One region of the Ruegeria sp. O5 genome, then DNA from elsewhere that is predicted to be linked to it. Evidence: riboswitches for the same ligand, from Rfam matches in the RefSeq annotation. Region 1 holds a riboswitch; each other region holds the start of a gene.

Evidence for each region. Region 1 has a riboswitch for cobalamin ahead of ACR0M3_RS04200 (DUF1636 family protein). Riboswitches for the same ligand answer to the same signal wherever they lie in the genome.
Region 2: another riboswitch for cobalamin. It lies ahead of ACR0M3_RS18590 (DUF4198 domain-containing protein); the one in region 1 lies ahead of ACR0M3_RS04200 (DUF1636 family protein).
Region 3: another riboswitch for cobalamin. It lies ahead of ACR0M3_RS16960 (hypothetical protein); the one in region 1 lies ahead of ACR0M3_RS04200 (DUF1636 family protein).
Region 4: another riboswitch for cobalamin. It lies ahead of ACR0M3_RS10045 (ABC transporter substrate-binding protein); the one in region 1 lies ahead of ACR0M3_RS04200 (DUF1636 family protein).

Annotation. Positions count from the first base shown of each region.
Region 1 covers NZ_JBQERN010000001.1:837,607-845,116, reverse strand. The annotation lists gene cobN (cobaltochelatase subunit CobN) at 1-3,289, opposite strand, end outside; gene cobW (cobalamin biosynthesis protein CobW) at 3,293-4,348, opposite strand; gene ACR0M3_RS04200 (DUF1636 family protein) at 4,353-4,727, opposite strand; cobalamin riboswitch at 4,822-5,026, opposite strand; gene ACR0M3_RS04195 (NAD(P)-dependent oxidoreductase) at 5,129-6,124, shown strand; tRNA gene ACR0M3_RS04190 (tRNA-Cys) at 6,303-6,376, opposite strand; gene ACR0M3_RS04185 (protein-L-isoaspartate O-methyltransferase family protein) at 6,601-7,254, shown strand; gene ACR0M3_RS04180 (TolC family outer membrane protein) at 7,349-7,510, shown strand, end outside.
Region 2 covers NZ_JBQERN010000024.1:14,240-21,749, forward strand. The annotation lists gene ACR0M3_RS18580 (substrate-binding domain-containing protein) at 1-414, opposite strand, end outside; gene ACR0M3_RS18585 (ROK family transcriptional regulator) at 604-1,794, shown strand; cobalamin riboswitch at 1,916-2,114, shown strand; gene ACR0M3_RS18590 (DUF4198 domain-containing protein) at 2,247-3,032, shown strand; gene cbiM (cobalt transporter CbiM) at 3,039-3,650, shown strand; gene ACR0M3_RS18600 (cobalt ABC transporter permease) at 3,647-4,210, shown strand; gene cbiQ (cobalt ECF transporter T component CbiQ) at 4,210-4,989, shown strand; gene ACR0M3_RS18610 (energy-coupling factor ABC transporter ATP-binding protein) at 4,986-5,636, shown strand; gene ACR0M3_RS18615 (hypothetical protein) at 5,653-5,868, opposite strand; gene ACR0M3_RS18620 (hypothetical protein) at 5,944-6,942, opposite strand; gene ACR0M3_RS18625 (hypothetical protein) at 6,935-7,510, opposite strand, start outside.
Region 3 covers NZ_JBQERN010000018.1:6,178-13,687, forward strand. The annotation lists gene ACR0M3_RS16935 (class I SAM-dependent methyltransferase) at 1-480, shown strand, start outside; gene recR (recombination mediator RecR) at 540-1,133, opposite strand; gene ACR0M3_RS16945 (YbaB/EbfC family nucleoid-associated protein) at 1,195-1,548, opposite strand; gene ACR0M3_RS16950 (DNA polymerase III subunit gamma/tau) at 1,739-3,502, opposite strand; gene ACR0M3_RS16955 (protein-tyrosine phosphatase family protein) at 3,675-4,187, shown strand; gene ACR0M3_RS16960 (hypothetical protein) at 4,179-4,586, opposite strand; cobalamin riboswitch at 4,677-4,895, opposite strand; gene ACR0M3_RS16965 (alpha/beta hydrolase family protein) at 5,029-5,886, shown strand; gene rsgA (ribosome small subunit-dependent GTPase A) at 5,922-6,950, opposite strand; RNA gene ffs (signal recognition particle sRNA small type) at 7,109-7,207, opposite strand; gene ACR0M3_RS16980 (bifunctional 2',3'-cyclic-nucleotide 2'-phosphodiesterase/3'-nucleotidase) at 7,247-7,510, opposite strand, start outside.
Region 4 covers NZ_JBQERN010000006.1:10,026-17,535, reverse strand. The annotation lists gene ACR0M3_RS10070 (dihydrodipicolinate synthase family protein) at 1-545, opposite strand, end outside; gene ACR0M3_RS10065 (GntR family transcriptional regulator) at 553-1,263, opposite strand; gene ACR0M3_RS10060 (GlxA family transcriptional regulator) at 1,430-2,380, shown strand; partial or broken gene ACR0M3_RS10055 (ABC transporter ATP-binding protein) at 3,272-3,781, opposite strand; gene ACR0M3_RS10050 (FecCD family ABC transporter permease) at 3,778-4,827, opposite strand; gene ACR0M3_RS10045 (ABC transporter substrate-binding protein) at 4,824-5,828, opposite strand; cobalamin riboswitch at 5,982-6,174, opposite strand; gene ACR0M3_RS10040 (DUF302 domain-containing protein) at 6,877-7,510, opposite strand, start outside.

The DNA of each region.
Region 1 (7,510 bases):
CCAAACCCTCCAAATCGGCCCGGATCGAATTCCGGCGTGTGTTCCAAAGCCCCGCTTCCAGCAGTGCACGGAACCTGTCTTGCATGGCCTGATGGGCCTTCGGGTTAGCCTCTTGCAGAAAGGCATCAACGGCCTCATTGCCCAATGTGGCTTCGTGGTAGAGATCAAACAGATGCGGAGCGACAGTGCCCGACAGATGTGCGAATGAGGCCATGTGATCCAGCGTCGCCGCGATCTCGGCGGCGCCGCGAAACCCATGGCGCTGCATCCCGGCAATCCAGCCGGGGTTGGCAGCGCGGGCATGAACGACGCGGCTGATTTCTTCCGGCAGAGTCCGGGCGCGCGGATTATTGGGGTTGGTGTTGTCCAGATGGTAAAGCTGAGCGGTGCCACGAGTGATGTTTTTGGCGGCGGCAAAACCGGCTTCATGCGTGGCATAGTCGTTGGCCAGCAGCAGGTCAGTTTCCGTCAGATCCTGGAGGTGAACAAAACTGTCGGCATTGGCGACACGATCCGTGATTCCCGCTTTGTCTTGCGCAACGTGCTCACCTTCCAGCGCGTACGAGCTGGCCTCAAGCCATGCCTCCCCGGCTTGGGCGCGCGCCTCGTCCGTATAGGTCTCGGACAGATGGGTCATGTTCAGGCCGTAACTGCCGGGTGCCGGGCCAAACACCCGCGCAGCCGGGGCGTGACCGGCATAGGGGTTCCAGTCAGTCGCTTCATCACGCTCTGACAAAGCCCGGACCGCCTGACCATAAAGGGCTGACAACGTAGGGAACACATCGCGAAACAAGCCTGAAACCCGCAGGGTGACGTCCAGGCGCGGGCGGCTCAGGTCGGTGATGGGCAGCACTTCAATACCCGAAACCCGCTCGGATCCCTTATCCCAAACCGGCTTTACACCCAGCAGGTGCAGGGCCATGGCGAATTCTTCGCCCGCAGTGCGCATGGTGGCCGATCCCCACAGATCGACAATCAGCCCTTTCGGGTAATCGCCTTCCTCCTGCAAGTGCCGCCGTACCAGTTCCTCGGCCAGTTTCACGCCTTGCGTGTAGGCTGCGCGGGTGGGCACAGACCGCGGGTCGGTGGTGAACAGGTTTCGCCCGGTCGGCAGCACGTCAGAGCGGCCCCGATAGGGCGAGCCGGACGGGCCAGCCTCGATCCGCTTGCCAGCCAACGCATTGATCAGTGCCTTGCGTTCGGCATGGGCGGATGGGGCTGGGTCGAAACTGCCGATCACATCCGGAACACGCCCATAGACGTGCAGCCCGTCGCCAAACTGGCTTTCTTTGATATCGCAGACAAAGCGGTCGATGCGCGTGATTGCTTCCGCGGTGCTGGTGGCCTGGTTCAGGCCCAGATCGTGCTCCAGCCCAATGGCTTGCGCCTCATCCCGGATATCTTCCTGCAACCGGTCACGGCGTCTGGGGTCAAGGCCGTCCGCGTTTGAGAACTCGTCCAGCAGGGCTTCCAGTCGCACCATCCGGTCAGGCGTTCCGCTTTCTTTCATGGGGGGCGGGATGTGGCCCAGGGTCACCGCGCCGATCCGGCGCTTGGCCTGCGCGGCCTCACCTGGGTCGTTGACGATGAACGGGTAGATCACCGGCAGGTCACGGATCAGCGCCTCGGGCCAGCAGTCTGCTGATAGGGCGACCGATTTGCCGGGCAGCCATTCCAGTGTGCCATGCGCACCGATATGGATCAGCGCGTCCGCGCCAAGACCTTTGCGCAGCCACAAATAGAAGGCGACATAACTGTGGCGCGGGGTGCGCAAGAGGTCATGATAGTCGTCATCCCGCAGCTCAGGTGTTCCGCGTTCTGGTTGCAGTGCGACCAGTGCCTTGCCGCGTCGCAAAGCCGTGAAGTGAAACGCGCCATGAGCGAAAGTTGGGTCTTGCTCGGGATTGCCCCATACGGTGTGCAGATCGGTGCGCAGGATCTGGGGCAATTCTGCGAGTGCACTCAGATAATCCTCAAGCGGCCACGATATCCGGGCCTCCAAGAGTGTGTCGGCAATTGGTTCGCCAGCTGCTGTGTCGTAGCCTTCACCGCAAAGATCAGACAACATCGCCTCAGCCGAGGCCAGTGCGTCGAGACCGACCGCATGGGCCATTTGCCAGTCTTTGCCCGGATATGTGGACAGTACCAATGCGGGAATCTGATCTGCCTTTGGTTTGTCATTCAGGGCAAGCCAGCCCGATACCCGGTCGATGATCGCCTCGATCCGGTCCGGCTCGGCCCGATGCGCAAAACGCGAGTATTCCAGATGCGGATCGCGCTTGCCCGGCTCTTTGAAAGAGACAACGCCTGCCGATATTCGCCCGTCCACTTCGGGCAATACCACGTGCATGGCGAGGTCGGCGGGTGACAGGCCGCGTTCCGCCTCGGCCCAGGCCTTGCGTCGCGAGGTGGCGAGGGCGACCTGAAACACCGGCACATCCGCTGCGTCCAGAGGCGACGTGCCGGATGCGCCCTTGCCCGAGAATGAAGTGGCGTTGATGATCGCCGATGGTCTCAGGGCAACGACCTGTTCCCTGAGCCAGTCGGCAGCGACCGGGGCCTTGAGTGACGGGGCAAACAGACCCACCGCCTGGAGCCCGCGGGCGCGCAGGCTGCGGATCAGGGCCGCGACCGGGGCGGTGTCTGCGGATGTCAGATATGCGCGGTAGAAGGTGACAAGGATGCGTTTCGCATCGTTATCGAACGCGGAATCCACCGGGACGACACCCTGATCCGGGCACCACGCACCGCATTCGGGCAGGGTTTTTGCGCCTATCACTGGCCCGGCATAAAGCCCTGCTGCCAGCGCCATCTGGGCCAATGCGGCCTGCGCGGCGACTTCGCCGCCGGTGTCACACAGATGTGCCAGCCGCCTCAGGGTCGAGAGGGGCAGGGTCGAATACTCATCCAACCGAGTGTCTTCGCGCCCATCCGCCGGTAAAACGGCCAGAGCGATGCCTTTGGCCTGCGCCAGTGCCAGAACCTGTTGCAATCCGTAAGACCAATAGGGCACGCCACCGATCAGACGGATCAGGATGCCCTTTGCGCCTTCAAGTGTCTGTTCGACATAGGTATCGACGGACAGAGGGTGCTTCAGCGCCGCAAGATTGGCCAGCCGCATCGTGGGCATCCGCCCCTCAGGCCCGCCGCCGCGATGCCAGCCCGCCGCGAAAGCGCCCAGGTCACTGTCGGAAAAGGACAGCACAACCAGATCACCCGGGCTTTGGCCCAGATCGGTTGGGGTCTCGGTTTCCTCGAGCCCGTGGCTTTCGCGAAAGACGACGTGCATGACTTACTCGGCAACCTCGGTCACACCCACGAGGATATCACGGATTTCGGCTTCTTTGATGTCGTCATGCTCGGCAATCACGACCAGGCGCGAGCGGCGCTCTTCACCGGGCTCCCACGGGCGGTCGTATTGGTGACGAACCCGCGCGCCGACAGCCTGAACCAGCAGGCGCATCGGTTTGCCAGCGACGGCGGCATAGCCTTTGACGCGCAGGATATTCAGCTCAGTCGCAAGACGTTCGATTCTGGCTACCAGTTCCGCAGGGTCGGTCTGTTCCGGCAACTCGACGATGATGCTCTCGAAATCGTCATGCTCATGATCGTGATGGCCATCGTGATGTGACGGGCGCGCGTCCATGTCATCTTCGACGGCAGCCTCAAGGCCAAGCACGACACGTACGTCGACGACACCCTCGGCGACCTCGACAACGGGAAGCGGCCGCGGTGCCTCGGCGGCGATGATCTGTTTGGCTTTCGCGACACCTTCGGGACCTGCTAGATCGGGCTTGGTCAGCAGGATGATATCCGCGCACGAGATTTGATCTTCGAACACCTCGGACAAGGGTGTTTCGTGATCGATCGAGTCATCAGCCAGCCGTTGGGCATCCACCGCTTCAACGTTCGGAGCAAAGCGACCGGCGGCCACAGCCTCGGCATCGGCCAGCGCAATCACGCCATCAACGGTGATTTTCGAACGGATATCAGGCCAATCAAATGCTTTCAGCAGCGGTTTGGGCAGTGCAAGGCCGGATGTTTCGATCAGGATGTGATCCGGGCGCGGTTCCAGCGCCATCAGCGCCTCGATGGTCGGGATGAAATCATCAGCCACGGTGCAGCAAATGCAGCCGTTTGCCAGTTCCATGATGTTTTCCGCAGGGCAATCCGGTATCGCGCAGGATTTTAGAATGTCACCATCAACACCCACATCGCCAAACTCGTTAACAACAATCGCAAGACGCTTTCCCTGCGGGTTCTGCATCAGATGACGCACCAGCGTGGTTTTGCCCGAGCCCAGAAAGCCGGTGATCACGGTGACGGGAAGTTTTTCTAGGTTCGACATGATCTCAGCCTCCAATCGGGGGAATGCGCGAGGCGCAGTTTTTGCGGAAATGTTCAGGACGGTCGCGCCACTTCACCAGACCATCGTCTGTGGCCAGATACTTGGTCACACCATCGATGATGACATCGACGTGATCGATTTCGTTCAGGTTCTCGTAAACAAAGGTCCAGCGATCCGGCCCGCCCCGAAGAACGATGGAACAGCCCTGATCGCAGTTCGAAAGGCATTCGACAGGTTTCAGAATGATGCCATCTGGCAGGGCAGCCTGTTCCAAGGCCTTGTGCAACAATGTGCCGGGACGCTCAGCGTCATCCTCGACGGGCAGACCCCGGCGGCAAGTCGTGCAGACCAGTAGTTCTACCGGTGCGGTCTCGGTCATGTCTCTCATCCCCCCAAATCCTCTTCGCGGGGGACGGGGTTTCATGCGGGCACCACGTCTGCACATGGACCCGACACCGGAACACCCCGCCCGGTTTCAACTTCGGGTGTTGGCAGGTCTCCCGGCTTGCGGATGCCAGAGCGGTTGCTCTGTCGGATGTCCCGCCTTCCCGGCACAGGCCAGTGGCATTGGGCATCCTCTCCGGTCACGGTCGCGGGGGCGGCTGCGTTTGGCGGATGAACCGTTGACGCATTCCCTTTTCATCGGCTGTTGCCGACACCAACGTCCGGGACATGCGGCACCGCCGGCCCGCTTGTCAAGCGGTTCGCGCGCAACAAATAAGCCAAGGTGAAAAAAGCGACCTGTAGGCGTCGTTCGGCGGCATGAAGTGCGTGTTCGGTATGTGGTCGCATGACGGGAAAACGACGAACTTGGAGATGCGTCATATGAAAGTGGGATTTATCGGTCTGGGTAACGTTGGCGGCAAGCTTTCGGGATCCCTTTTGCGCAATGGCATTGACCTGACTGTGCATGACCTGAACGCAGATCTGGTGGCCGAATTTGTCGCCAAAGGCGCAAAGGCGGCAGAAGGGCCCGCCCAGCTGATGCGCGATTGCGATGCGGTGATCACCTGTCTGCCGTCTCCGGCAGCATCGGACGCAGTCATGAAGGAGATGTTGCCCGAAGTGGGCCCCGGCAAGATCTGGATGGAGATGTCGACCACAGACGAAGCCGAAGTCAAACGCCTCGGTGCCGAAGTCATTTCACGCGGCGGTGCAGCTGTGGATTGCCCGGTTTCTGGCGGGTGCCACCGTGCCGCGACGGGCAATATCTCGATCTTTGCGGGCTGTGACCGGGAAACGTTTGAACGAATTCTGCCGTTCCTGACGACAATGGGCCGCCGGGTTTTGCACACCGGCGAGCTGGGCTCGGCCTCGGTGCTGAAAGTGATGACCAACTATCTTGCCACTGCCAACCTGATTACCTGCGCCGAAGCACTGGTTACAGCAAAGGCTGCGGGGATGGATCTGAACACGACCTATGAGGCGATCAAAATCTCGTCCGGCACATCCTTCGTGCACGAAACCGAAAGTCAGGTCATCCTGAACGGGTCGCGCGATATTTCCTTCACCATGGATCTGGTGAAGAAGGATATCGGTTTGTTTCAGGAGGTCGCCGACCGCGCCGGGGTGCCGCTGGAAATAAACCCGGTGATGATCAACATCTTTAACGATGGTATCGCACGATATGGCGAACGCGAGCTTTCACCAAATATTATCAAACGGCTGGAAGAGGCAACCGGCCTGGATATCACCGCCCCGGGCTTTCCAGCCGAAATGACGGATGATGAACCGGAAGAGCCGGGATACGAGGTTGTGCCACAAGGGCGCGCCTGAGGGTAAGGCAAACACCAGACTACATCGCGCCCCGTGAACGAGCAGGGGTAGGCAGGTGTTCCGAAAAAACACGCCATATCTGGCCCGCAGTTCGACAGAATCGCGGGCCATGAACGTCTGAAAATACCAAGCGTCACACGCGCGTACTGCGGGGCCAAGTCAGCGATTAGGATGTAGTTGGAGGCGAGTACCGGAATCGAACCGGTGTACACGGATTTGCAATCCGCTGCGTCACCACTCCGCCAACTCGCCTTTTCAAGTAAAATCAAATACTTGCCGTGGTGTGACTGGGTTTTTAACAGCTTTCCTCTGGGGCGTCCAGTGGATTGCGCGCGAAATTGCCGGCAAGATCGAAATTTGCCGACGTCCACGCCCAAGGAGGTGATCAAGATTCAGGTTGCGGCAACAGGGGCGTTGCTGGAAGGTTCAGGATATGGCACAAGCCCGACATCTTTGGGAATGAGACGAGATATCCAATGACTGACTTCGCAGCCCGGCGCCGCACAATGGTTGATACACAGATCCGCCCCTCTGACGTCACCAAGTTCCCGATCATTGAGGCGATGCTGAGTGTTCCGCGGGAAAGCTTCGTGCCCGATTCTCAGCGCGAGGCGGCCTATGTGGACGGCCTGATTGATCTGGGTGACGGGCGCAGCATGCTGGAGCCGCGAACCCTGGCTAAAATGCTGGACGTGCTGAACATATCCAAGGATGAGATGGTCCTCGATATCGCTCCGGCAATGGGATATTCCACGGCTGTCACCGCGCGGATGGCTGAGTTGGTTGTGGGTGTTGAAAGCGACGAAACCCTTGCAGCCGAGGCGCAAAGCCTCTTGGCCGAAGCTGACGTGCACAACGCTATTATCCACGTCGGCGCGCTGGAGCAGGGTGTGGCAGAACACGGCCCCTATGATGCGATCATGGTGCAGGGCGGTGTCGAGCAGGTGCCCAATGCCCTGTTGGATCAACTCAAGGATCACGGTCGGATCGTGTGTCTGTTTGTCAACGGCAACCTGGGTACAGTTCGGATTGGTCGAAAAACCGGGGGCCGCGTCAGTTGGCGTGATGTGTTCAATGCCAATGCGCCGGTTCTGGAAGGTTTTTCGGCAGAGTGTGCATTTTCGCTATAGTCCGCCGATAGATTTTTCTATCACCTTGATTAGTTGAAAAGAAGGCCGCAAACTGCCTGTAGGGCAGTGTAATTTCGTTTGAGAGGATTTTGGTATGCGTGGTTCGGCGACAGGTAAGCTGGTCAGGGCGTTTGCTGTGACCGCAGGACTTGCCATGAGCGTGATGCCAGGGCGTGCAGCGTGGGCAGACAACATAACGGATGCGTTCATCGGCGCGTATAACACCAGTGGTTTGCTTGAGCAGAACCGGGCGTTG
Region 2 (7,510 bases), on a different contig from region 1:
CAGAAGCCCCGCAAGGAAATTGTCGGTGGCAAAGGTCGCGTCGGCCGAGTCGATAGGCTCAAGCGGGGTGTCCAGCGCAATCACCAGCAGCCCGGCATCGCGGGCCTGCTGCACCGCCGGAACGATGGACGACGTATCCGACGCGGTCAGCAGGATACCCTTTGCGCCATCCAGAATGCAGGTTTCAATGGCCTGAACCTGAGTTTCGTGGTCTCCGTCGACTTTGCCGGCAAAGGCCTTCAGCGTCATGCCAAGCTCTTCGGCTTTGGCGGTCGCACCCTCTCTCATTTTAACAAAGAAAGGGTTGGTATCCGTCTTGGTGATCAGGCAAACGGTTTCACCTTCGGCCATTGCACTGCTTGCCATGGCCGTAACCGCCAGCGCCGTGGCGCCTGCAAGTTTCGCAAGTTTCATCGGTAGTCCTCCCAGTTTTCCCAATGCCCGTCCGGGCATACGTTTGATCGGGCGAAAACCGGCCCGATCGAACGTGAAAACCATCACAAGATTCGAATTTCGAGTCAATAAATAAATCACTCTTAATTATTATTGACAGAAAGGAAGGGTTTCAACATTGTCGTCATGAAGGGGATGGCCGTGTCTGCAATGAACTCTTTGGACAATACCACTGGCGTACGCGAGCCAGATATGCGCGGCACCAACCAAAGTGGAATGCGGGCCCGAAATGAACGGCTTGTCCTGTCACTGGTCCGGCGCCATCAGGCCCTCGCAAAATCTGAAATCGCGCGGATGACCGGGCTGTCGGCGCAGACGGTCTCGGTCATCATGCGCCAGTTGGAAACCGATGGGCTGCTTCTGCGGGGCGAACCGATCCGGGGAAAAGTCGGACAGCCCTCGGTTCCCATGCGCCTGAACCCGGATGGCGCTTATTTCTTTGGGCTCAAAGTCGGGCGGCGCAGTACCGAATTGGTGCTGACGGATTTCCTTGGCAATGTCAGGCACCGTGAGCGGCGGACTTATGATTTTCCGACACCCGAGGCGACATTGAGCTTTTCCAAAGAAAGCCTCGACAAAGTGATGGCGTCACTGTCGCCCGAGGCGCGCAGCCGGATCGCGGGTCTTGGGATTGCGATGCCGTTCTACCTTTGGGACTGGGCGCAGACATTGCAGGTTCCGCAGGAGAAAATGGATCCGTGGCGTGACGCGGACCTGAAAGGCGCGCTGGCCGCAAGCTATGACTTGCCGGTATTCCTGCAGAACGACGCAACGGCCGCCTGCGGTGCCGAGCTGGTCTTTGGCCCTGCGGAAGGTCCACGAGATTTCCTGTATTTCTATGTCGGCTTCTTCATCGGGGGTGGAGTGGTTCTGAACGGCTCCATCTTTTCGGGGCGGGGAAATGCCGGTGCGCTTGGTCCATTGCCTGTGCCGGACGACGCAGGCGGAGTAAAACCATTGATAGATGTCGCCAGTCTTTATGTGCTGGAGCGCGCAGTTGGTGGGAATGCCGAAACAGCCGGCTCAATCTGGGAAACGACACAGCATTGGGACATACCGGAAACCCACCTTGAGAACTGGTTGAAACAGGCGGCGCACGGGATCGCACATGCCATCGTCTCGTCTTGCAGCCTGATCGACTTCGAATCTGTCAAGATTGATGGCTGGATGCCCACAGGCATCAAGGCGCGGCTGGTGGAATTGGTCGAGGTCAAGCTATCAGACATGAACCTGACCGGGCTTGAACGGCCCTTGGTGCAGGTGGGGACGGCAGGCCCGGATGCCCGCTCATTGGGGGCGGCCAGTTTGCCATTGTCGGAAAGATACCTGCTCGAAGGGTAGGTTCATTCCCGAAAAACCCTGACCTGCATCCAAAGCGGATCCGTCGGAAAAAGGGCATCGCCCGCTAAACTTTTTGACAGCCAGCGCAATTGATCGTTGACGGATGCCGAAGAAGTCTGGCAAGCCGCTCGGCATGTCCGGTTCCGGGGCGTGCTCTGGAATCAATAGGGAATGCGGTGCGGGCTTTGGCCCAATTCCGCAACTGCACCCGCAACTGTAAGCGGCGAGCAGGGCTGAAGTGCCACTGGTGTTAATCCGGGAAGGCCAGCCCAACGCTTTGACCCGCAAGTCAGGATACCTGCCGGACATGTGCCTTTGACAAGGGCACTCCTAATCGGCGACGGGATGTGCGTCGGAGCAGGATGCTTGAAAAAGCAGCTTAGCTTGGACGTCCCCGCAGTCAAAACGCATCTCGTACCGGGGTTGGTGCGATGGGACAAGGACGACTATTGATGACCAAGCTGCTTTCCGCAGCCGCTGTGGCGATGGCGCTTCCAGCGATGGCAAATGCGCATTTCCTGCTGGAATACACCGCTGACACCATGATCGACGCACCGGGGAATGTTCCGGTCAAGCTGATCTTTTGGCATCCGTTCTCGAACGGGCATGTCATGGATCTGGACAAGCCGCAGGAATTCTACGTGATCCACAACGGTCAGAAAACCGATCTGCTGGATACCCTGGAACCCGTACGTTTCACCGGCGGCGAAAACGAAGGCGCGGCATTCAAGGGTTATGTTCCCGTCAAACGGTCGGGCGACTATGTGTTGGTTACTGTTCCCCAGCCCTATTATGAGGAATCCGAGGATATCTATATCCAGCAGATCGCCAAGGCATTCCTGAACCGCAATGAACTGCCGACCGACTGGATGAACCCGGTGGGCCTGCCGGTTGAGATCATCCCGCTCAACAAACCAACCAACATCATCGCGGGTTCGACGTTTACAGGTCGGGTTATGGCCGAAGGCCAACCGGTTGCGGGTGCCGAGATCGAGATCGAGTACATGGCCGCAGAACCGGACATGGAAAGCGCGGCCGCTTCCGCCCCGTCGGTCTCGCCGATGCCGGGTGGTGCATTGGTCGCAACTTCGGATGATAACGGGTATTTCACGTTTGGCGTTCCAAAAGCCGGATATTGGGGATTTGCCGCACTCGGCGCCGGTCCCGTGACCAAACACAACGGCAAAGAACTAAGCCAGGACGCGGTCATCTGGATCCGCGCCTGGGATTTGGAGTAACCGTAGATGCACATCGTTGACGGAGCCTTGTCCAACCCGGTCGTGATCGGCGGAGCCGTCGCTGCTGCGGGTGGAATTGCCATGGGCCTCAGGTCGCTGGATCTTGATCGCATCCCCACTGCGGGGGTGCTGTCTGCCAGCTTTTTCGTGGCATCGCTGATCCATGTGCCGATTGGCCCTTCGTCAGTGCATCTGATCCTCAACGGAATGGCCGGGCTTTTGCTGGGCTGGGCCGCATTCCCGGCCCTGTTCGTCGGGCTTTTGCTGCAGGCCGTCTTCTTTGGCTTTGGCGGGTTGACGGTATTGGGGATCAACACCCTGAACATCGCGTTGCCCGCGGTTTTGGCCGGGCTGATCTTTGGCCGCCTGATCGCCCATGGCTCACCTCTGCAAGGTGCGATATGGGGCGGGGTCGGCGGTGCCTTTGCCATCGCCGCTACAACCGGCATGGTTGCGTTTTCACTGGCCTTGTCCGGGGATGCATTCCTGCCAGCGGCCAAGCTTGTTTTCTTTGCACATATTCCTGTCATGGCGATTGAGGCGATCCTGACCGGGTTCGCGGTTTTGCTGGCGCGCAAGGTCAAGCCCGAGCTGTTTGTCAAAGGAGCGGCCGCGTGAGGTACCTGGCGATCATTCTGGCGCTGTGCTGCGCACCCGCACCTGCCTTGGCGCATAAGGTCATAGCCGGAGTGTTTGAATCCGGTGACGCCATCGAAGGCGAAATCGGCTTTTCCAATGGTGACATGGCAAGCGGGGCCGAGGTCATCGTCAACGGCCCGGACGGAGCCGAGCTGGGCCGTATCGTAACAGATGCAGACGGGTTCTTTATCTACACGCCAAACGCGCCGGTGGCCCATACTTTCTTTGCAAACCTTGGTGCCGGGCATGTGGCCGAGGTCACCATGCCCGCTGCGGATGTCGCCCGGATCATGGGCGTTGAAGCGGAACCCGACACCGCGCCGACAAACGCACCTGCCCAGACAGCGGCGGTGCTCAGCGATGAACAACAACAGGTCATTGCCAGGGCCGTGCGGGATGAGCTGCGCCCGCTGCGTCGGGAAATAGCGGCTTACCGCGAACAAAATGACCTGCAAACTGTTCTGGGTGGGATCGGATATATCGTCGGTCTGTTTGGTCTGGGCTTTTACTTTGCGGCACGCCGCAAGCTGGCGGCCTGATGGCGCACGTTCTGGGGCAACAGGAAAGCACGCTGATCAAAGCGGGCGCGCAGCGGCGCGGCGCGATCAACCCGCTTGATCCAAGGATGCGGATCGTCATGGCGGTTGTCTTCGCGGTGGTGACTGTCGCGGTGTCCTCGCTGACAGCGCTGTGCGCGGCTTTGGCGGTGTCCCTTTCGCTTCTTGCCGCGTCGCGTCTGCCCTGGCGGAAAACGTTGAAACGCATGGCCATGATGGATGGGTTCATCCTTTTCATGCTGGTGCTGTTGCCATTCTCCATGCCCGGCGACCCGATGTTCACGCTCTGGGGGTTTCCCGCAAGCTGGCAGGGTTTCTGGAAAGCGGTCGAGATCGCCTTGACGGCCAACGCGGTCATCCTGTCCCTGATGGTGCTGGTCGGCACGATGGAGCCGGTCACGCTTGGCCACGCCCTGCACCGCCTGCGCTGCCCCGAAAAGCTGGTTCACCTTCTGATGTTCACCATCCGCTATATCGAGGTTCTGCGGGAAGAATACCTGCGCCTGCGCGCGGCCATGAAGGTACGCGGTTTTCGCCCGGCAACAAACTGGCACACCTATCGTAGTTTTGGCTATCTCGTGGGCATGATGCTGGTGCGCGCGATCGAAAGATCCGAACGCATACTTGATGCGATGAAATGCCGGGGGTTTTCAGGCCGTATGCTGCTGCTTCAGGACTTTGCCCTGACCCGAAGGGACATCGTTTTTGCCGCAGGTCTTGGTGCCCTTTGCGCGGGTCTGATCATACTGGATTTGGCATGACACTGATTGCGCTTGAAGATATCTGCTTTGCCTACCCTGGTCAGCCACCCGTTCTGGACGGTGCCAGCCTCAGCCTGTCCGCCGGTCAACGCCTGTCGCTGACGGGTCCGAACGGGGCGGGAAAATCGACCTTGCTGCGCATCACGCTTGGCTTGCAGCGCCCACGGTCCGGCACGGTCACGATTTTTGGTCAGCAAAGGGTGCAAGAGGCCGATTTTCACGACGTACGCCGCCGGGTGGGGCTTGTGTTTCAGGATGCGGATGATCAACTGTTCTGCCCGACCGTCGCCGAGGATATCGCCTTTGGCCCGCTCAACCTGGGCAGAACGCGCGACGAAGCGCTTGCTATCGTTGAAAACGTATTGAGTGATCTGGACCTGATGCATCTGAAGAACCGCATCACCCACAAATTGTCAGGGGGTGAAAAACGGCTGGTTACGCTGGCGACCGTTCTGGCGATGGAGCCCGAGGTTCTGCTGCTTGATGAACCCACCAACGCGCTGGACCCACGGAACGAGGCCCGGCTGCTGGAAATCCTCCGGGAATTGCCGCAAGCGATCCTTCTTGTCAGCCATTCCCCGGCCTTCCGTGCTGAACTGGCACCGGATGCGCTGGATTTGCGAGACGGAAAACTGGTTGCTGTCTGACAGGACCAATCCGGGTTCAGCCCTGCCGCTTCCGGCTCATAAGCCCATATCTGACCGCCCATGCCCGAAACGACAGACGTCTGCGCCGGTCCTGTTTCACCGGGTGTTTTGATTGCGCGCCACCTTTTCGGTTGAACTCGAAAACGTCGATGATGCGCTCGGCGCAACCGCAGGCTTCGCCCATGCCAACTTTGGCAAAGTAGAATTTTTCGAAACGTTCGGGGTTTTGCATGGCGCCCCTCCTGTTCAAGCGTAGCCGCAAAAGCCTAGTGCCGCCAAATCACTTTGCTGCGGCCACAGGGGGCTGCTATGGCGCGGCGAAGGCGCTTCCCGTCCAGACATTGTCCAGTTGATTGAAAACCGGCGAGGTGATGAGCATCTCGGCAGGGTACAGCAATTGCAGCTCATCCGCGAACCGCGTGACGCCGGGTACAAGCCCGGTGATGTTCTGCCACGCGGCCCAGCTGCCGGGATCGGACAGGCCGGTGGGATTGTCGGGATCAGCCGCCTGGTGCCAACCGGCCGCATTCAGGATCGGTGTAAGGGCAAAGCGCGCATCGTTGCTGTCAACCTCGGAACAGGCAGCAGCATCGCATTCCCAGCTTGTCCAGTCTGCCGCCGCGATGGTCCCGGCAATCGGGGCGGCGGCGTCGATAACCCGTGCCAGAACCTCGAACCCGCCACCCGCAGTCGGACGGCTGAGCGACAGGGGGTCGGTGGCCACGGCATGCAGTGCCGCGGTTGGTGCGAGGCTGAGGGTCCGACCGATCAAAGCCAGCTGTGCAATACCGTCGGTCACAGGCCCCGATCCGGCGGCCGGAAGGACCCTGACAGGTGTCAGGATCGGCACCGCGCCGCCACGTATCGCGATCTCCTGCAACGCATTGTCGAAGGCCGGAACGAAATCACTGCGGATCGTGAAGCTCAGCGGGAAACTGGCCTGCTGCGGACCTACGGGCCTTGCACCGTCGCGGGTGATGAAAGACATCGGCGGAACGGCTCCGGGCTGCGGCAGCGAAATCTGCGGTCCTGCAATACCCAAAGCAGCCGCGATCATTCGTGCGCGCTGTTCGGCCTCACCATACTCGCTCAGCAGATTGATATAGCCGCCGATCTCGGTGATGTTGCGCGGCGCAGGGATGCGCGATGGGGCAATATCGCCCGCAATGGCCAGCCTATGGGCAATCACCTCACGGGCACGCTGGATCGCCGGAGAGTTGGTCGTTTCAAGAATGTTGATGATCGCCTCGGCGAGGCTTTCATCGATTCCCGGTTTGTCCGTCACATTTGTGCTCGTGTCACTCATTGTCGTCCTCCGCAGGGGCGTTCAGGCCATTGAGGAAATCCAGCACCGACTGGCTGCCGGCCTTGGTCGCGCTGCCGTCATCAGCATCCGCATTTGCCTTGGTGAAGGCCCCGAAAAGCTTGGCCAGAAGCAGCGTGTTGGACGGGTTGGCCAAAGCCGTAGCCCCGCCGGGGAAATCCTTGAACAGGTTTTGAACGAAACCGACCCGGTTGCCATCCGGTTGCCCACCGATCAGCGCGGAAACACCCGAAGCGTTCTTGGCGATATCCTCAAACCCCTTGATCTTGGCGGCATTGCTGGCGTCGAATGCCTTCTTGTCAGCGGCGGCCTTCTTGGCCTCTTCCTCTTTGCGGGCGGCAGCGATTTCCTGACCTTTACCCGCAAGTTCCGTGGCCTTTCCAACCAGCTCCTTGGTCAGATCCGTCGCCGTGTCGATGGCCTTGTCACGCCCCGCAGCGACCGATTGCGTTTCAAGCGCCAGTTGCGCCTGCAACTCCTTCAGACCCGTCAGATCGGTTCCCGCCCGCGCAAGATCGGGCGCAGCCTTGAGGATTTCGGCCAGTTGCGA
Region 3 (7,510 bases), on a different contig from region 1:
ATGTTCTTTTCCGATCCGAACGCTGCGTTTGCCAATATACGAAAGCACATGCGGGCGCGGGGGCGTTTGATTGTAGCGGCTTGGGCTCCAATGGCAATAAACCCTTGGTTCGATGCTCCGTGCAAAGCGGCAGTTTCACGTTTGGGTCCACCTGATCCTGCTGATCCCAACGCACCGGGACCGCTGGGTTTTCAGGATATCGATTACGTTGTCGATGTGTTGAAAAAAGCAGGATTCAGAAATGTGACAGGAGAAGTTTCGGCGATCACACTAAAACATCAAGGACCGCTCAAAAAAGTTGCTGACTTGGCTTCCAACATAGGACCAGCAGCGCGAATTCTAAAAAAGTATTGTGGAACGGATGCGGATGTCGCGGCAATACAAGAAGCCGTTATGGAAAAATTCAGGGTATTCGAGAAGCCGGAGGGCGTGGGTATTCCCGCAAAGTTAAACTTTTTTGAAGCAGTTAACCCTGGATAAGCTTACAAAAGACAGCCAGGAGACAGACACGTACAGCTGGTGTAACACCCCACGTCAGTCTACAATTCCTTACGCGCCCTGAGCGCCGCCGTGATCGTCCCGTCATCCAGATAATCCAACTCTCCGCCGATGGGCACGCCTTGCGCCAGTGAGGTCAGGCGCACCTGGCCTTCCAGCTGATCCGCGATGTAATGGGCGGTGGTCTGGCCGTCGACGGTGGCGTTCAGGGCAAGGATCACTTCGGTGATCCCTTCGGCCAGGACCCGATCCCTGAGGCGGGGAATGCGCAGCTCGTCCGGGCCGACCCCGTCCAGTGCAGACAGCGTGCCACCCAGCACGTGATAGCGGCCCTTGAAGACCCCTGACCGCTCCATCGCCCAGAGGTCGGCGACGTCTTCGACCACGCAGAGTTCGCCGGTCGCTCGGGCCTCGCTATTGCATATGTCACAGATATCCGTGGTGCCCACATTGCCGCAATTCAGGCATTCGCGGGCGGTGACGGCCACTTGCTGCATGGCGTCTGACAGGGGCGTCAGCAGCAGAGCGCGTTTGCGGATCAGGTGCAGCACCGCGCGGCGGGCCGAGCGCGGGCCCAGCCCCGGCAGTTTGGCCATCAGGTCGATCAGATTGTCGATTTCGCTGTTCGTGCCCATGGCCTGTCCTGCTTTGCGCCGGAGGAAGCCTCCGGCGGGAGTATTTGGGAAAAGATGAAGCTCAGAACGGTAGCTTGATGTCTTTGGGCAGGCCCATGCTTTCGGTCAGCTTGCCCATCTCTTCCTGTGAACGTTCGGCGGCTTTGGCCTGAGCGTCCTTGATGGCAGCCAGGATCAGGTCTTCGACCACTTCCTTGTCATCGCCGTTGAAGATGGACGGGTCGATGTCCAGCCCCTTGAGTTCACCCTTGGCTGTGGCCGTTGCCTTGACCAGCCCTGCACCGGATTCGCCGACAACCATCATGTTGTTCAGCTCTTCCTGCATTTCGGTCATCTTGGTTTGCAGGTCTTGTGCGGATTTCATCATCTTGGCCATGTCGCCCAGTCCGCCAAGCCCGCCGAGTCCTTTCAGCATCAGTCGTCTCCTGTGTTTCTGTTTGGTTCTAAATACGGACCGCAGGCAGGTGGCACAAGAGGTCTCCCGCCTGTCCAGATCAGAGCGTCGCGGACCGATCATTTATGCGCCTGCAATCCCTCCCTCAGTTGCATGGTGGAGGGGCGTGAGTATGCCGGTTTCTTGAAACTTGGACCCGCGGGCTCAGGGGCTAGTCCTCTTCGAACGGGTCCCATTCCTCTTCGACTTCGGGAAGGGCTTCGGTCACAACCTTGGCGGCGCGCTGTTCAGGTGTTTCGATCCGAATGATCTTTGCCTTGGGGAATTGCGTCAGCACGGCCTGAACCAGCGGGTGTTCTTCGGCCTCGGCTTTCAGGGCCAGTTCGGCCCGGTCCCGCACTTCCGCGATGGTCGCGGCATCCCCGTCCGAGACAATGGAGACGGCCCACCGATTGCCGGTCCAGCGTTGCAGGGCAGAGCCCAATCGCGACGCCAGATCCGACGGTGCCTGAGGTGTCTGGGTGAATTCGATCCGGCCAGGCTGGTACGACACAAGGCGCACGCCGCTTTCCACCTCGACAAGCAGTTTCACATCGCGGTTTGTGCGGATCAGTTCCACCACATGCCCGAAGGTTGGATAGCGGGCCAGGGCCGTCTGTGCATCCTGCGCCAGCGCGGCAACCGGTGCGCCACCCGCGCCGCGCGGGGGCGATGTATAGGCAGGCGGCGGGGTCGCGTTGGATTGCGTTGCCACAGTGGCCTGCCGGGACAGTGACATGCCCCCGCCCGGCCCGCCGGGAGGCGAAGGTGGGACGTCTTGCAGCCGTTTGATCAGCTCTTCGGGGCTGGGCAAATCGGCGACATGCGTCAGTCGGATAACAGCCATTTCGGCGGCCATCATCGCGTTGGGCGCGGCAGAGACTTCCTCCAGCGCCTTCAGCAGCATTTGCCACATCCGGGTCAGAACCCGCATCGGCAAGGCCTCGGCCATGTGCTGGCCCCGTGTGCGTTCGTCGGGGGAAACTGTCGGGTCTTCGGCCGCGTCAGGTGTGATCTTTACGACAGACACCCAATGCGTGATTTCGGCCAGATCGCGCAGCACGGCCAGAGGATCTGCACCTTCCGCATATTGACCGCTCAGTTCAGTGAGCGCCCCTGCCGCGTCACCACGCAGGATCATGTCCATCAGGTCCAGAACCCGTCCACGATCGGCCAGACCCAGCATCGCACGGACCTGATCCGCCGTCGTCTCACCGGCTCCGTGCGAGATTGCCTGATCCAGCAGTGAGGTCGCGTCGCGGGCCGATCCTTCTGCGGCGCGGGTGATCAACGCCAGCGCATCGTCGGCGATCTGCGCGCTCTCCGCCCCGGCGATCTTGCGCAGCAGGCCGATCATGTCTTCGGGCTCGATCCGGCGCAGGTCAAAGCGCTGACACCGCGACAGAACCGTGACCGGCACTTTGCGAATCTCGGTGGTCGCGAAGATGAATTTCACATGTGCGGGCGGTTCCTCGAGCGTCTTGAGCAGCGCGTTGAATGCGCTGGTCGAGAGCATGTGAACCTCGTCGATGATGTAGATCTTGTAGCGTGCACTGGCGGCGCGATAGCGGACACTGTCGATGATCTCGCGGATATCGTTGACGCCGGTACGGCTGGCCGCATCCATTTCCATCACATCGACATGGCGACCTTCCATGATTGCGACGCAATGCTCGCACTGACCGCAAGGCTCGGTTGTCGGCCCTCCGGTTCCATCCGGCCCGATGCAGTTCATGCCTTTGGCGATGATCCGCGCCGTGGTGGTTTTTCCCGTTCCGCGAATGCCGGTCATGATAAAGGCCTGCGCAATCCGGTCGGCCTCGAAGGCGTTTTTTAGGGTGCGCACCATAGCATCTTGACCCACCAGGTCGGCAAAGGTTTCCGGGCGGTATTTGCGGGCGAGAACCTGATAGGCGGGGCTGGGCGTGTCTGTCATGTCTTCTCGCTCGGATTCGGTGCTTCGGCACAGCGTAGTGGCGGCGGCAGTCCGCGTCCACTGTGGGGCGCGATGATTTTTTGTTTCAGAAACGGGCTGGTTTCCAACTAAACTGGTCCAGCGGATTTAATGACTCATTTCTTAAAGAGTATCTTGGGGGAGGACGCACTTCATGTCGCAGCTGGTCATTTTTGCTCTGCAGGTCGGAGGCGGAACGCTTGCCCTTACTTCAATGCCCGGGCGTGGCGGGGATTACGTCGGCGATCTGGATATGATTGCGGCTTGGAAACCGGGCCTTGTGATTTCAATGACGACGGATGTTGAAATGCTTCAGGATGGCGCGCAGCACTTTGGCAGCGACATCCAAAGCCGTGCCAGCCGGTGGGTTCACCTGCCGATCGAAGATTTTGGAGCACCGACGCAGGCGGTTCAGAAGGCCTGGCCAGAGGTCAGCGCCACGGCCCGACATGCGCTGTCGGGCGGTGGCCGGGTTCTTGTGCATTGCCGTGGGGGGTGCGGCAGATCCGGGATGATTGTTCTGCGACTGATGGTTGAATGCGGTGAACGCGCCAGCGACGCACTGGACCGCCTGCGGGCCGTGCGCCCCTGCGCTGTCGAAACCGATGCGCAGCTGGCCTGGGCGTCCCGGATCACCCCGGCACAGGTGGAAGTGGGATCAAGCTGACAGCTGCTGGGGTGCGTAGCCGGTTTTCCGGGGCCGGATCGTTGAAACCTCGATCATGGCGCAAGGCGGGTTCGCGACAATGCCCGAGGGCAGCGTGCTGAATGTAGGTCCGAAGATCAAATCGGCATAGGCATCAAGGTCCCGAATTGCCGTATCAGGGTGCGCCCCGCAGAAAACGCGAACGCTGTCGGATCGCGCTCGGATCGTTGCCATGCACCCTTCCGCGCAATGTGACAGCGCGCTGTTGCCTTCAAATTCGAAATCTTCGCTGGTGGCCGAAACCGCCTGCGCCATGGCTTCGGAAATCGAGCGGGCCAGTCGCGCCAAAGCCGGGCAGGTATTGCCCGTCCGCTGGCACACAGTTGCGCTGTATTCGTGTGACTTTGTCTTCCAGATCATCCTGCGCCCTCCGCGCGTGGTGGGCTGGATATTGGGGCAGGTGGGACAGCATCTCGCTGTCAGGACCTGCCCGGACACCCCGCCCGAGTTTCGGTTTCAGTTCCGATGGCAGGTCTCCTGACTTGCGGGTCATTGCTCTGCCGACCTTCCCAGCCCGTGGGCCAGTGGTATTTCGGCATTACTTACCGCTTACAGTTGCGGGGGCAGTCGCGGACTTGGTTGATATCTGTGTGACCAGACAAACCGCACCGTGTTCCCTTTTCATCCCGACCTCTTGTGGGGGCCGGAAACCATCACACAACCGCTAGCGCCTGATCGCGTTCCGAGTCAAGCCGATCTTTAGGCCGGACGTTTGGTCATGCTGGATGCGGTTTACCTTCCGGCTTAGTGTCGTCGGCATCGAAGGCAGGCAAACCGATTTTTTCAGCGAAAGCCGGGGATCATGTTGGATACGGAACAGACAGTGTTGATCGAAGATTTCCGCTTTCCGTCCGGGTCTGTGACCTTGTCGGCGCGGCTGTACCGGCCAGTGGGTGAGCCGGACACGGTTATCGTGCTGAACAGTGCCACGGGTGTGCCGCGTGACTATTATCAACACTTCGCACGATGGCTTGCTACCGAGCGGGGGATAGCTTGCCTGACCTATGACTATCGGGACTACGGGCTTTCTTTGGTCGGCCGCCTGAAAGACGCAACTGCAACTATGGCGGATTGGGCGTTGATCGATATGCCTGCGGCGCGGGCCGAGATGCGCAGGCGGTTTCCTAAGGCGCAGCAGTGGACCATCGGCCATTCGGTCGGTGCGATGCTGGGGCCAGTGCAGCCGGATATCGACCAGATCGACCGCATGATCGGTGTGTGTTCGGGGCTGGTGACTTTGAAAGATCACCCATGGCCCTATCGGGGGTTGGCAGGGCTGTTCTGGTATGGCCATGCACCGTTGATGGTACGGGCGCTTGGGTATCTGCCCGGCAAAGCAATCGGGTTTGGTTCGGACCTGCCCGCCTCGGTCTACTGGCAATGGCGCAAATGGTGTACAGCTCCTCTTAGCTACGTTCCCGAGATCGGGCAGAATTTGCCTGATGCGCATTGGGGCAGTTCTGGAACACCTGTGGATCTGTTCACCTTCGAAGATGACCAGATGGCTCCGCCCGAGGCAGTTTGGCGCCTTGCCGATCTGTACGGCCCCGAGGCCAGACGCCACCTTCTGAAGCCTGCCGAATTCGGACTGCCGGAAATAGGCCATATCGGAGCATTTGCCCGTCGCAATGCAGCGGTCTGGCCGCGCCTGATCGCCTGATCAGACGCGACGCAGGTTTTCCTAACACCTTGCGGTTATGGCCGTTTGCGAAGCTTCTTGTCCTGCATGACACCGCGCACCATCTTGCCGAACGCCTTGTCCCGCGCCCGCGATTGGGCAACGGTTTCCGAGTTTCGCTGATCTTCGCGCCGCAGCTTGCGCCAACGGTCCAGCCGGGTCGGGTCAAGTACGCCTTCGCCGATTGCGTTCTGCACGGCACAGCCGGGCTCGGTCTCGTGCTGACAATCCGAAAAGCGACAGCTTTGGCCAAGCTCCGTGATGTCCGAGAACACGTTGTCGATCCCGTCCTGAGCGTCCAGCAAACGCAATGCGCGCATTCCCGGCGTGTCGATCAGCCAGCCACCGTTACCCATCCTGTGCAACGCGCGCACCGTTGTCGTGTGTCTGCCCCGCGCGTCGTCTTCGCGAATTCCAGACGTGGCGAGGTTTTGATCCGTCATGGCGTTACTGAGCGTCGTTTTACCCACGCCCGACGACCCGACCAGCGCGCCGGTCTGGCCTTTGGGGCACCATGCCAGAACCTTTTCGACATCTGCCGGGTCCAGCGCATTGACCGCCAGCACCGACAGAAAAGGGTCCAGAGATTGCACTTGTCCCGAGAAACTGCCGGGGTCATCCGACTGGTCAGCTTTCGTCAGGACAACGACCGGATAACATCCGGCCTGATGCGCCAGCGCCAGATAACGTTCCAGTCGGGGAAGGTTGAAGTCCGCATTGCACGAGCTGACGATGAACAAAACATCGACATTGGCGGCAATCAGTTGGGTTGCGGCACCTGTACCGGCAGCTCTGCGTTGCAGCAGGCTGCGCCGGTCCAGAAGGTGGCGCACGCGGTATTCGGCGTCCGCAAGAACCCAATCCCCGACGGCATATGAACCGGTCGGATTATCCGGTGTCAGCAAAGGGATTTCACCATTCGGGCTCAGCCCGATCAGACGGTCCCGATGAACCGATGCGATACGAAAGGGCGTGTCAGAAGGAAAAGCCGCGTGTTGCGCGGCAAAGTGAGAGGACCATCCCAGGTCCGAAAGCGTATAAGACATTTATCTGCCTGTTTTCAGAAACAGCAATGCCAACGGATGGCAATCGCGCATCCGCAGGTCGTGTGTTCAGGCAGTCCGGTGATTCCGGTGAATCAGAACCAGTCTGCCCGAAGGGTTTTCACTACAATCATAAAGCCCTCCTGCGGCTGTGGTTCACGAAGTGAGAGGTTGGACATCGACCCAAGCGGGGCTCGTTGTGGCTGCTTCCTTCCGGACCTGACCAGGTTGGCGAGGCGCTCGCCCGCGCCAACCTCTCGAGTCCGGATATAGGGAAGGCATCGGGAAAAGACAACCCATCAGAGCGTCAGGCGAATGCGTTCAAATCCCCTGCCATCCGAGCCCAGCGACACGGGATCGAACCTGTGCAACTCATCCAGATATTTCAGGGCACCCGGACCTGTACGAAGAATTGTTGTCACGCCCCGTTGCGGCATCAGCGAGAACGGGTAGGGCTGCGTGGCGATTGGATCGGGCGGAAGGTGCTGCGCCAGGTAATCCTGCACAAGGTCCTTGATGCTCAGCGGTGGCAGGCTGATCAGATCAGACGTTGTCGCATGCGG
Region 4 (7,510 bases), on a different contig from region 1:
TAATCCCGGGCCAACAGATGCACCCGGTTGATATCGCCCGAGCTTTCCTTGATGCCGCAGAAATTTCGGCTACGACCTACGCGGTCAAGGAACTCTTCTCCCATCATTGTGCCGGTACGGTGCGGATAGTTGTACAGCATCACCGGCAGGTCGGCGGCCTTGTCGATGGCCAGTGCATTCAGCGCGTTTTCGCGATCCGTCGGCACCGAGTAGGGCGGGCTGGCCAATAGGATGGCGTCCGCGCCGATGTCGCGCGCGCCCGCGGCCAACGCAATTGAGTCCGAAGTCAGCATCGCGCCCGTGCCAACCACCAAGGGCAACCGCCCTTTCAGGCGCTGATGCGTGAATTTGGCCAGTTCCAGCCGCTCCGCCACGGTCTGGGCATAATTCTCACCTGTGGATCCGCCGGAAATCAGGCCGTGCACACTATTTTCGATCAGGTATTCGATCACGTCGGACAGGGCGTCCCAGTTCACGCTGCCATCGTCGTGATAGGGGGTGACCACAGGGGTATATATCCCTTCAAACTTGAAAATCGGGTTCATTCCGTCCTCATGCGGGTTTCGAAAATGGTGGGATACCCATCGGCACATCCAGCGCGTCAGGCATCACGAACATCCCGATCTGATCCCGGGACAGGTTCCAGTGATCCTCGGCCAGTTTCGCCGCCGCGGCTTCATCGCGTGCCTCGATGGCTGCGATGATCGCGTCATGCTGTTGGCTGGCCAGCGACAGGTTTTCGGACATTTCAACTGTCTGTGGCCGGTAGAATGTCATGCCAATCCGTGCATGATCGATCAGCAGCCGGTTGAATGACGGCAGCAGGTAGACATTGCCGGACATCTCTCCGGTCACGTCATGAAAACGGTTGTTGGCAAGTGCGCGATCTTCGGCCGACCCTGAACGAAGGGCAGCTTTGAATGCTTGCTGAGCCGCTTTCAGTTCTTCGATTTGCGCGTTAGTCGCGTTCACTGCCGCCAGACGCAGGATGGCCCCGTAAACCATCGGCGCGGCAAGGAAGAAATCGCGCAGTGTGGTGTAGGACATTTCCGAAACACGGGCACTGCGGTTTTTTCGCAGATCCAGATAGCCTTCGCCAGCCAGTTGACGAAACACTTCGCGCAGAGGCGTGCGCGACAGGCCGAATTCATCGGACAGATGCGCCTCATCCAGATCGTCACCTGGACGAAGGCGCAGCGTCAGGATGGACATCTTCAGGTGTTCTCTGAGCGCATTTTTGCGCGACTTGGCTTCGTCTTTCATCCTTTGGCCTCACTATGTCCTGTGGCCGCCGCGTTCGAATCGCGGAGGTCACAGTTTTGTATTTCTAAAAAATACAACTTGTATACAAAAAAATCTCGTGCAGCATGGATGTCTGCAAAATAGACTCACGTTCGGGCGTCGGCCCAGTTTGGAAATGGTCCTGCTCATGCCTCAGACGCAGCACTTCGCCTTCATCCTGGTCGAGGAGTTTTCGCACCTCGCCTTTTCCTGTGCGGTCGAGCCGCTGAGAATCGCCAACCTTGTAAGTGGCGAAGAGCTGTATCGCTGGTCATTTGTATCCGAACAGGGCGAGCAGGCCGTGTCTTCCAATGGGTCCGTCACCCTTGTGCATTCCGGACTTGAGGAACTGTCCAAGTGCGATCAGCTCTTTGTTTTGTCGGGCATTCACATGCGTGACCACGTGACCCGTTCCCTTCTGGCCACACTGCGGCGCGAACGAGCGCGTGGAACGCGGATCGGGGCATTGTGTTCCGGCGCGTGGCTGCTGGCCGAGGCCGGGTTCCTCAATGGTATGCAGGCGGCGATCCATTGGGAATACCACGACGCGTTCATGGAAGCCTTTCCGGATATCAATCTGGTGCGCAGCGTCTTTGTCGCCGACGAAAAACACATTACCGCATCAGGTGGGACCGCGACCGCAGACCTGATGCTGCATCTGATTGAACGCGACCATGGCGAAGAGCTGGCCACCGATGTTGCGGATCAAATGGTCTATAACACGGTGCGTAATGCGACCGCCAAGCAGCGCGTTTCGCTGCAATCGCGCAATGGAATGCGCAATGCCCATCTGGCAAAGGCGATAGACATTATGCAGGACAGCCTGGAAACCCCAGTTTCCCCATCCTTCATTGCAGACAAATTGGGTATTTCCACCCGTCAACTTGAACGGTTGTTTGGCAAATACTTAAACACTTCCCCTAAAAGGTACTTTATGGAAATGCGGCTGGAACGGGCCCGGAAGCTGCTTTTGCAAACCGAGGCGTCGGTCACCGAAGTCGCCGTGGCCTGCGGCTTCGAAAATCCGGGTCATTTCTCTAGGGTGTACAGATCCAGTTTCGGCATCACGCCGCACGCGCAACGCAACAAGATCAACTGAAAAAGATGGGTTGCTGGTTCGCGCTTACCGGCGGGGGTGCCGCGATCTGTTGGCCTCGAACTGGCCTGATCTGGCACCCCCTGATCCTGCCGGGATACCCCCTCGTTAAAAACTGGACTAGTCAACAGACCGGCAGGATTACCCACCAATAAATCTCGATATAGGCATAAGTATATCAAGAACTTGTCATCCAGAGATTTGTTGTGCCCTGTTTCGTTAATCTACCGTTAATTTAAGGCTCAGATTGAGGCTTTGATTGTGGGTAATCTGCAATATCGACATGCGGTCGCCGCAATCTGTTCAACCTGATGGCGTGTCGTGATTTGTGTCAGGCCTCAGAGGTTTCCAAAAGGAATCTGTTTCACGGTTCAAAACAAGTAGTGAACATATCATTGAGGTTTGGTCGACCCACGCTCGGACAACGCGCCTGCTGATCATCTTTGAAGGCAAAAATACGAACGAATCCAATCCAGGTCAGAATCAAGACAGCATTCGACGGGCAACTTGACGGGTTGTGAGGAAACCCAAGTCAAGATTGCGCGCCGTTGGAATATGGCTTTGAGGCCGTAGATTGTACGTATCTGACATGCTGCGCTGACGACACTGATATCCTGTACGACCAGAAGCGATCGGAATCCGTCAGTCCAGATGATAGGACAGAAATCGTTCTGTCCCGCCGGCACTATACCCCCACTGTGCTTTGACACCGAAAACTTCTGAAACGGTTTCCAAAGACAGGGCATGTTCGGGCGGGCCAAGAGAGACCAGCCGCCCTTTTGACAAAACAGCCACCCGGTCACAGGCCATCGCCTGATTCAGATCGTGCAGCGCCATCACTGTCGTCACTTTTAGAATTCGAACACAGTTCAGGATCGACAGTTGGTGATGAATGTCCAGATGGTTGGTCGGTTCGTCCAAAAGCAAGAGTCCCGGTTGCTGAGCCAAAGCGCGTGCGATGTGCAGTCGCTGGCGCTCTCCTCCCGACAATGTCGCCCATTCTCTGTGTGCCATATCGGCCATTTCCACGGTTTGCAGGGCTTTGTCGACTTGCCAGGTGTCCTCGGCGCGCCACGGCCGTAAGGCCGACAGCCAGGGCGTGCGGCCCAGTTCGACCACGGATCGTGCAGTCACGCGTTCGGCCGTATCAGCCTGTTGTTCAACGATGGCAATCCGTTGGGCAATTTGTCTGCGCGACAAATGCGAAACGGGATGACCCGCTATGACGACTTTTCCTGAAACCGGACGTACCAACCCCGCCAGCAGGCGCATCAGCGTTGATTTTCCCGAACCGTTAGGTCCGACCAAAGCAAGTGTTTCGCCGGGCTCCACGACAAAGGATACGTCTGACAGCAAAGTCTTGCCGCGAACGGAATATGTCAGGTTTTGCGCCTCGATCTTCATCGGGCGCTCCTCTGGCCGCGCACCAAAATTACGGCAAAGGCAGGCGCACCGATCAGAGCGGTGACCACCCCAATCGGCAGAACCTGACCCGGGATGATGATGCGCGACACGATATCTGCGCCGATCAGGAAGACCGCTCCGATCAAGGCGGAGGTTGGGATAAGCCTGCGATGCCCCGGTCCCACAAGGAACCGGGCAGCATGAGGGATGACCAGCCCGACAAAGCCAATGGATCCGACGATAGAAACCATGACAGCTGTCGTGAGCGCGGTCGCAAAGATCAGGGTTGCCTGCACCCGACGTACCGATATGCCCAGGGAGGCCGCTGAATCAGAGCCGAAAATAAAGGCGTCCAGTGCTCTGGCGTGAAAGCGGCAAATGAGCCAACCGACAAGGGCCACCGGAATGGCCAGATACACATCCGGCCAGCGCACGCCGCTGAGGTTTCCCATCAGCCAGAACATGATCCCGCGCGCCTGATCGGCATTGGCGGATTTGGCGATGATGAAGGCCGTCAGCGCATTGAACAACTGAGACCCGGCAATTCCCGCCAGGACGATCTGTGCCGTCGCAACCCGTCCGCCCCCTGCGCCAGCGGCTCGGGCCAGCAACGCGACAAAACCAAAAGCCAAAAGCGCGCCATTGAACGCGCCAAAAGACAGCGACAAAGCCCCCCCACCCAAACCAGCGATGGTTACAGCCACGGCACCCGTCGAGGCCCCGGCAGAAATGCCCAAAATGTAAGGGTCGGCCAACGGGTTTCGCAGCAAAGCCTGCAACACGACCCCTGCGACAGCCAGACCGGCACCGCAGGACGCAGCGACCAGAGCGCGAGGAATCCGGTAGCTCCAGATAATACCCTGATCAATTGGGTCGACAGGAAAGTCCGCTCCGGCCAGCTTGTTGGCCAGAACGGAGAGAACCAAATCGGGCGACAGAGAGGTTTCCCCGATCATCGCGCCCGCAAGAACCGCCGCAATCAACAATGGCACGGTAAGGCACGCAGCCTTGAAACCCTGCCGTAAGATTGCGGCGGCCTCGTTCACAGGTTGTTTCCGATGGTATCCAGCTTCTCGGCCAGATCCTCCAGCGCCGGGATTGCGCGGATGGTGGCGTCCATGGCCTGCGCATCCATAATGACGATCCGGTCATTCTTGACCGCATCCATCTGGCTGGTCACCGGATCAGTGCGCAGGAACTCCAGCTTTTTCAGGTAGTCGTCCGCAGCAAAGCGACGGCGGTCCATCTTGGCGATAACAATCACCGTCGGATTGGCCTTGGCAATGGTTTCCCAGCCCACTGTTGGCCATTCTTCATCCGTCTCGACGACGTTGCGGATACCCAATTTACTCATCATGTATCCCGGTGCGCCTTTCTGTCCGGCCACAAACGGGTCGCTTTCCATTTCAGGAGAGGAAAACCAGAATACGGCTGACACATCGTCCAGCTTCACGGTTTGCGCCTTGGCGACGGCTGCGGCTTCGCGGGCCTTGTACTCGGCAACCAGGTCCGTGCCGCGTTCGGATACATCAAAGGCTGCCGCCAGTTCTTCGATACCCTGATACAGCGTATCGGTCGAGAACGCTTGCAGGCGGGTGCCATCGCCGCCGACTGTATTGTCTTTGCCGATGCAATCTGCAGGCATTACGTACGTTGGAATGCCCAGTTCGTGAAATTGCTCACGCGTGGCGACGATGCCCTCGGGTCCGACATGCCACTCATATTGCGCTGCGACCAGTCCCGGCCGCTTGGCAACAACGCTTTCAAAGCTGGGATCATTGTCTGCCAGACGCTCTACCTTGGCATTCACCTCGGCATATTCAGGCAGCACCTCGTTGAACCAGACCGAGGTTCCAAGAACCTGCTCGCCCAGACCCAGCGCATAAAGCACCTCGGTCGCGGCTTGGCCGACCGTGACTGACGACGTCACTGGCGCGTCAAACGTGACCGAGTGACCGCAGTTTTCGATAGTTAGGGGAAAGTTTCCTTCGGCGGCAGCGCTGGTAGCCAGCAAGGAAAGGCCAATCAGGCCAGTGCGTAGAAACATGACAATCGATCTCCATGTGTCAATGACCAGAGAACGGGTGAATGGGCATTTACCGAAGCAACAGACGCTTTACTGCCTGCCGTGAGCGCAGGGTAGAAAATAGACCGCCCGGCGCGTTTCTTCGGCAACCTCCCCGGACAACCCCGCCCGGTGTGTTTCGGTTTCATACCGGCAGGTCTCCTGACTGACGGGTCTTTGTCTGTCCTGTCTTCCCAGACCAAAATGGCCCAGTGACGGAAATGGACAGCGCTCGCCGCCTACAGTTGCGGGGGCAGTTCCGGTTGGCACCAAAAGGCACCTCGGATTCCCTCTTAGCCACATCGGGACCGGTAAAACGCGGGTACCTTAACACTTACCCTGCGGCAAGAAAAAACTCCGGGGTCTTTCCTATTTTCTCGCAAGAGCATGCACCTGCGCGTCTCAACATGGCGCTGATATCAGAAAAGCCGCTGAGAACGCGCCAAAATCCGGACCTAGATTCATAGTGTGTGATATTAGTGCAAATTGAGCATAAGCGTGCACGAATCAGTATTTTCTCGCATAGGTTGTGCAAAAAAATCTCTTAAAAACAATAGCTTAAAGAGAGACAAATTTGATGAAACACCATAACTGTGCAACGCGTGAAGCATAAGCGTGCAAGACCAAAATCAGGAGGCATAAGCGTGCAAAAGTAGAACAAAGACCAAGACCACTAGAAGTGCCGGCCCATGCCGCAAATATTGAAACAACACTAGTCCATCGCAAATTTGACGGGCTTCGGCGAGCATCGCACCTCGAAGACTTTTTCGAGAGCTACCCACTGCACCGAAATCGGATGTTGAGATGGCTCGGGTCAACTTCCGCTTTATCGGGCAAAGCTTCGCTTCTCTGCCGCGCAGCATCCCGACTGTACTACGTCAGCGATGCGCAGAAAGCGGCCTTTGCAAAGTTTAACGAACGGCCCAAAGCGTGGTAGGCCTGTTGCGTTGAGAACCGCTGAAATCAACCCAAAGCGGACGACGAAAAGATGGCCAATCGGCAAAGGTTTTTTGCGTTTTCCTAACAGCGGCTACTCAATTGCCTTGCGAAATGTCTCCGTCAGCCGTTTGTTCAAACCGTGATGAGGTTCGGCTGAAGAACCGTAGTGCAACTCCGCCAAAGCAGCGATGTCATTGAAAATGACTACGGAGCCGCCTTCTTCATTCGCGTAAACCAATAGTTTTTGGCAAAAGGCATCCAAACCAATTGCCGGAAAGTCCGCCATAGCCACACCACCGGGCGCTGGTCCGCCGAATAGCAAGAGAACAGCATCCGGCAGCTCCGTCCCCAGTTGGGACGCTTCGGCCGCAAAATCGATCTCCCCAAACCAGACTGTATCGTCCTGTCCCATCACAGCTGTCCTGACACGTTCCACTGCCTCTGGAACGCTGAGCTCAGATCGCAATTCGATGATGCCATGGTTTGCAACTAATCCTTTGGTCGGCGCTGGTGCTGCATCCAAGTCGTTCAGGACTTCGAGCAACTTGTTCTCAAATGCATTCAACGCTTGGGTATTGATTAGACCATGCCGAACTTTGAGAAACTGAGAGTCTGTGTATTCGATCTGCGGTCGACCATCCTGATCGAATGAAAGAACGCGAAAAGGAAGGTCCAGACCTGCACGTACGTTCTCCTCCAGTATAGGTGTGTTTACCTCTGGATCA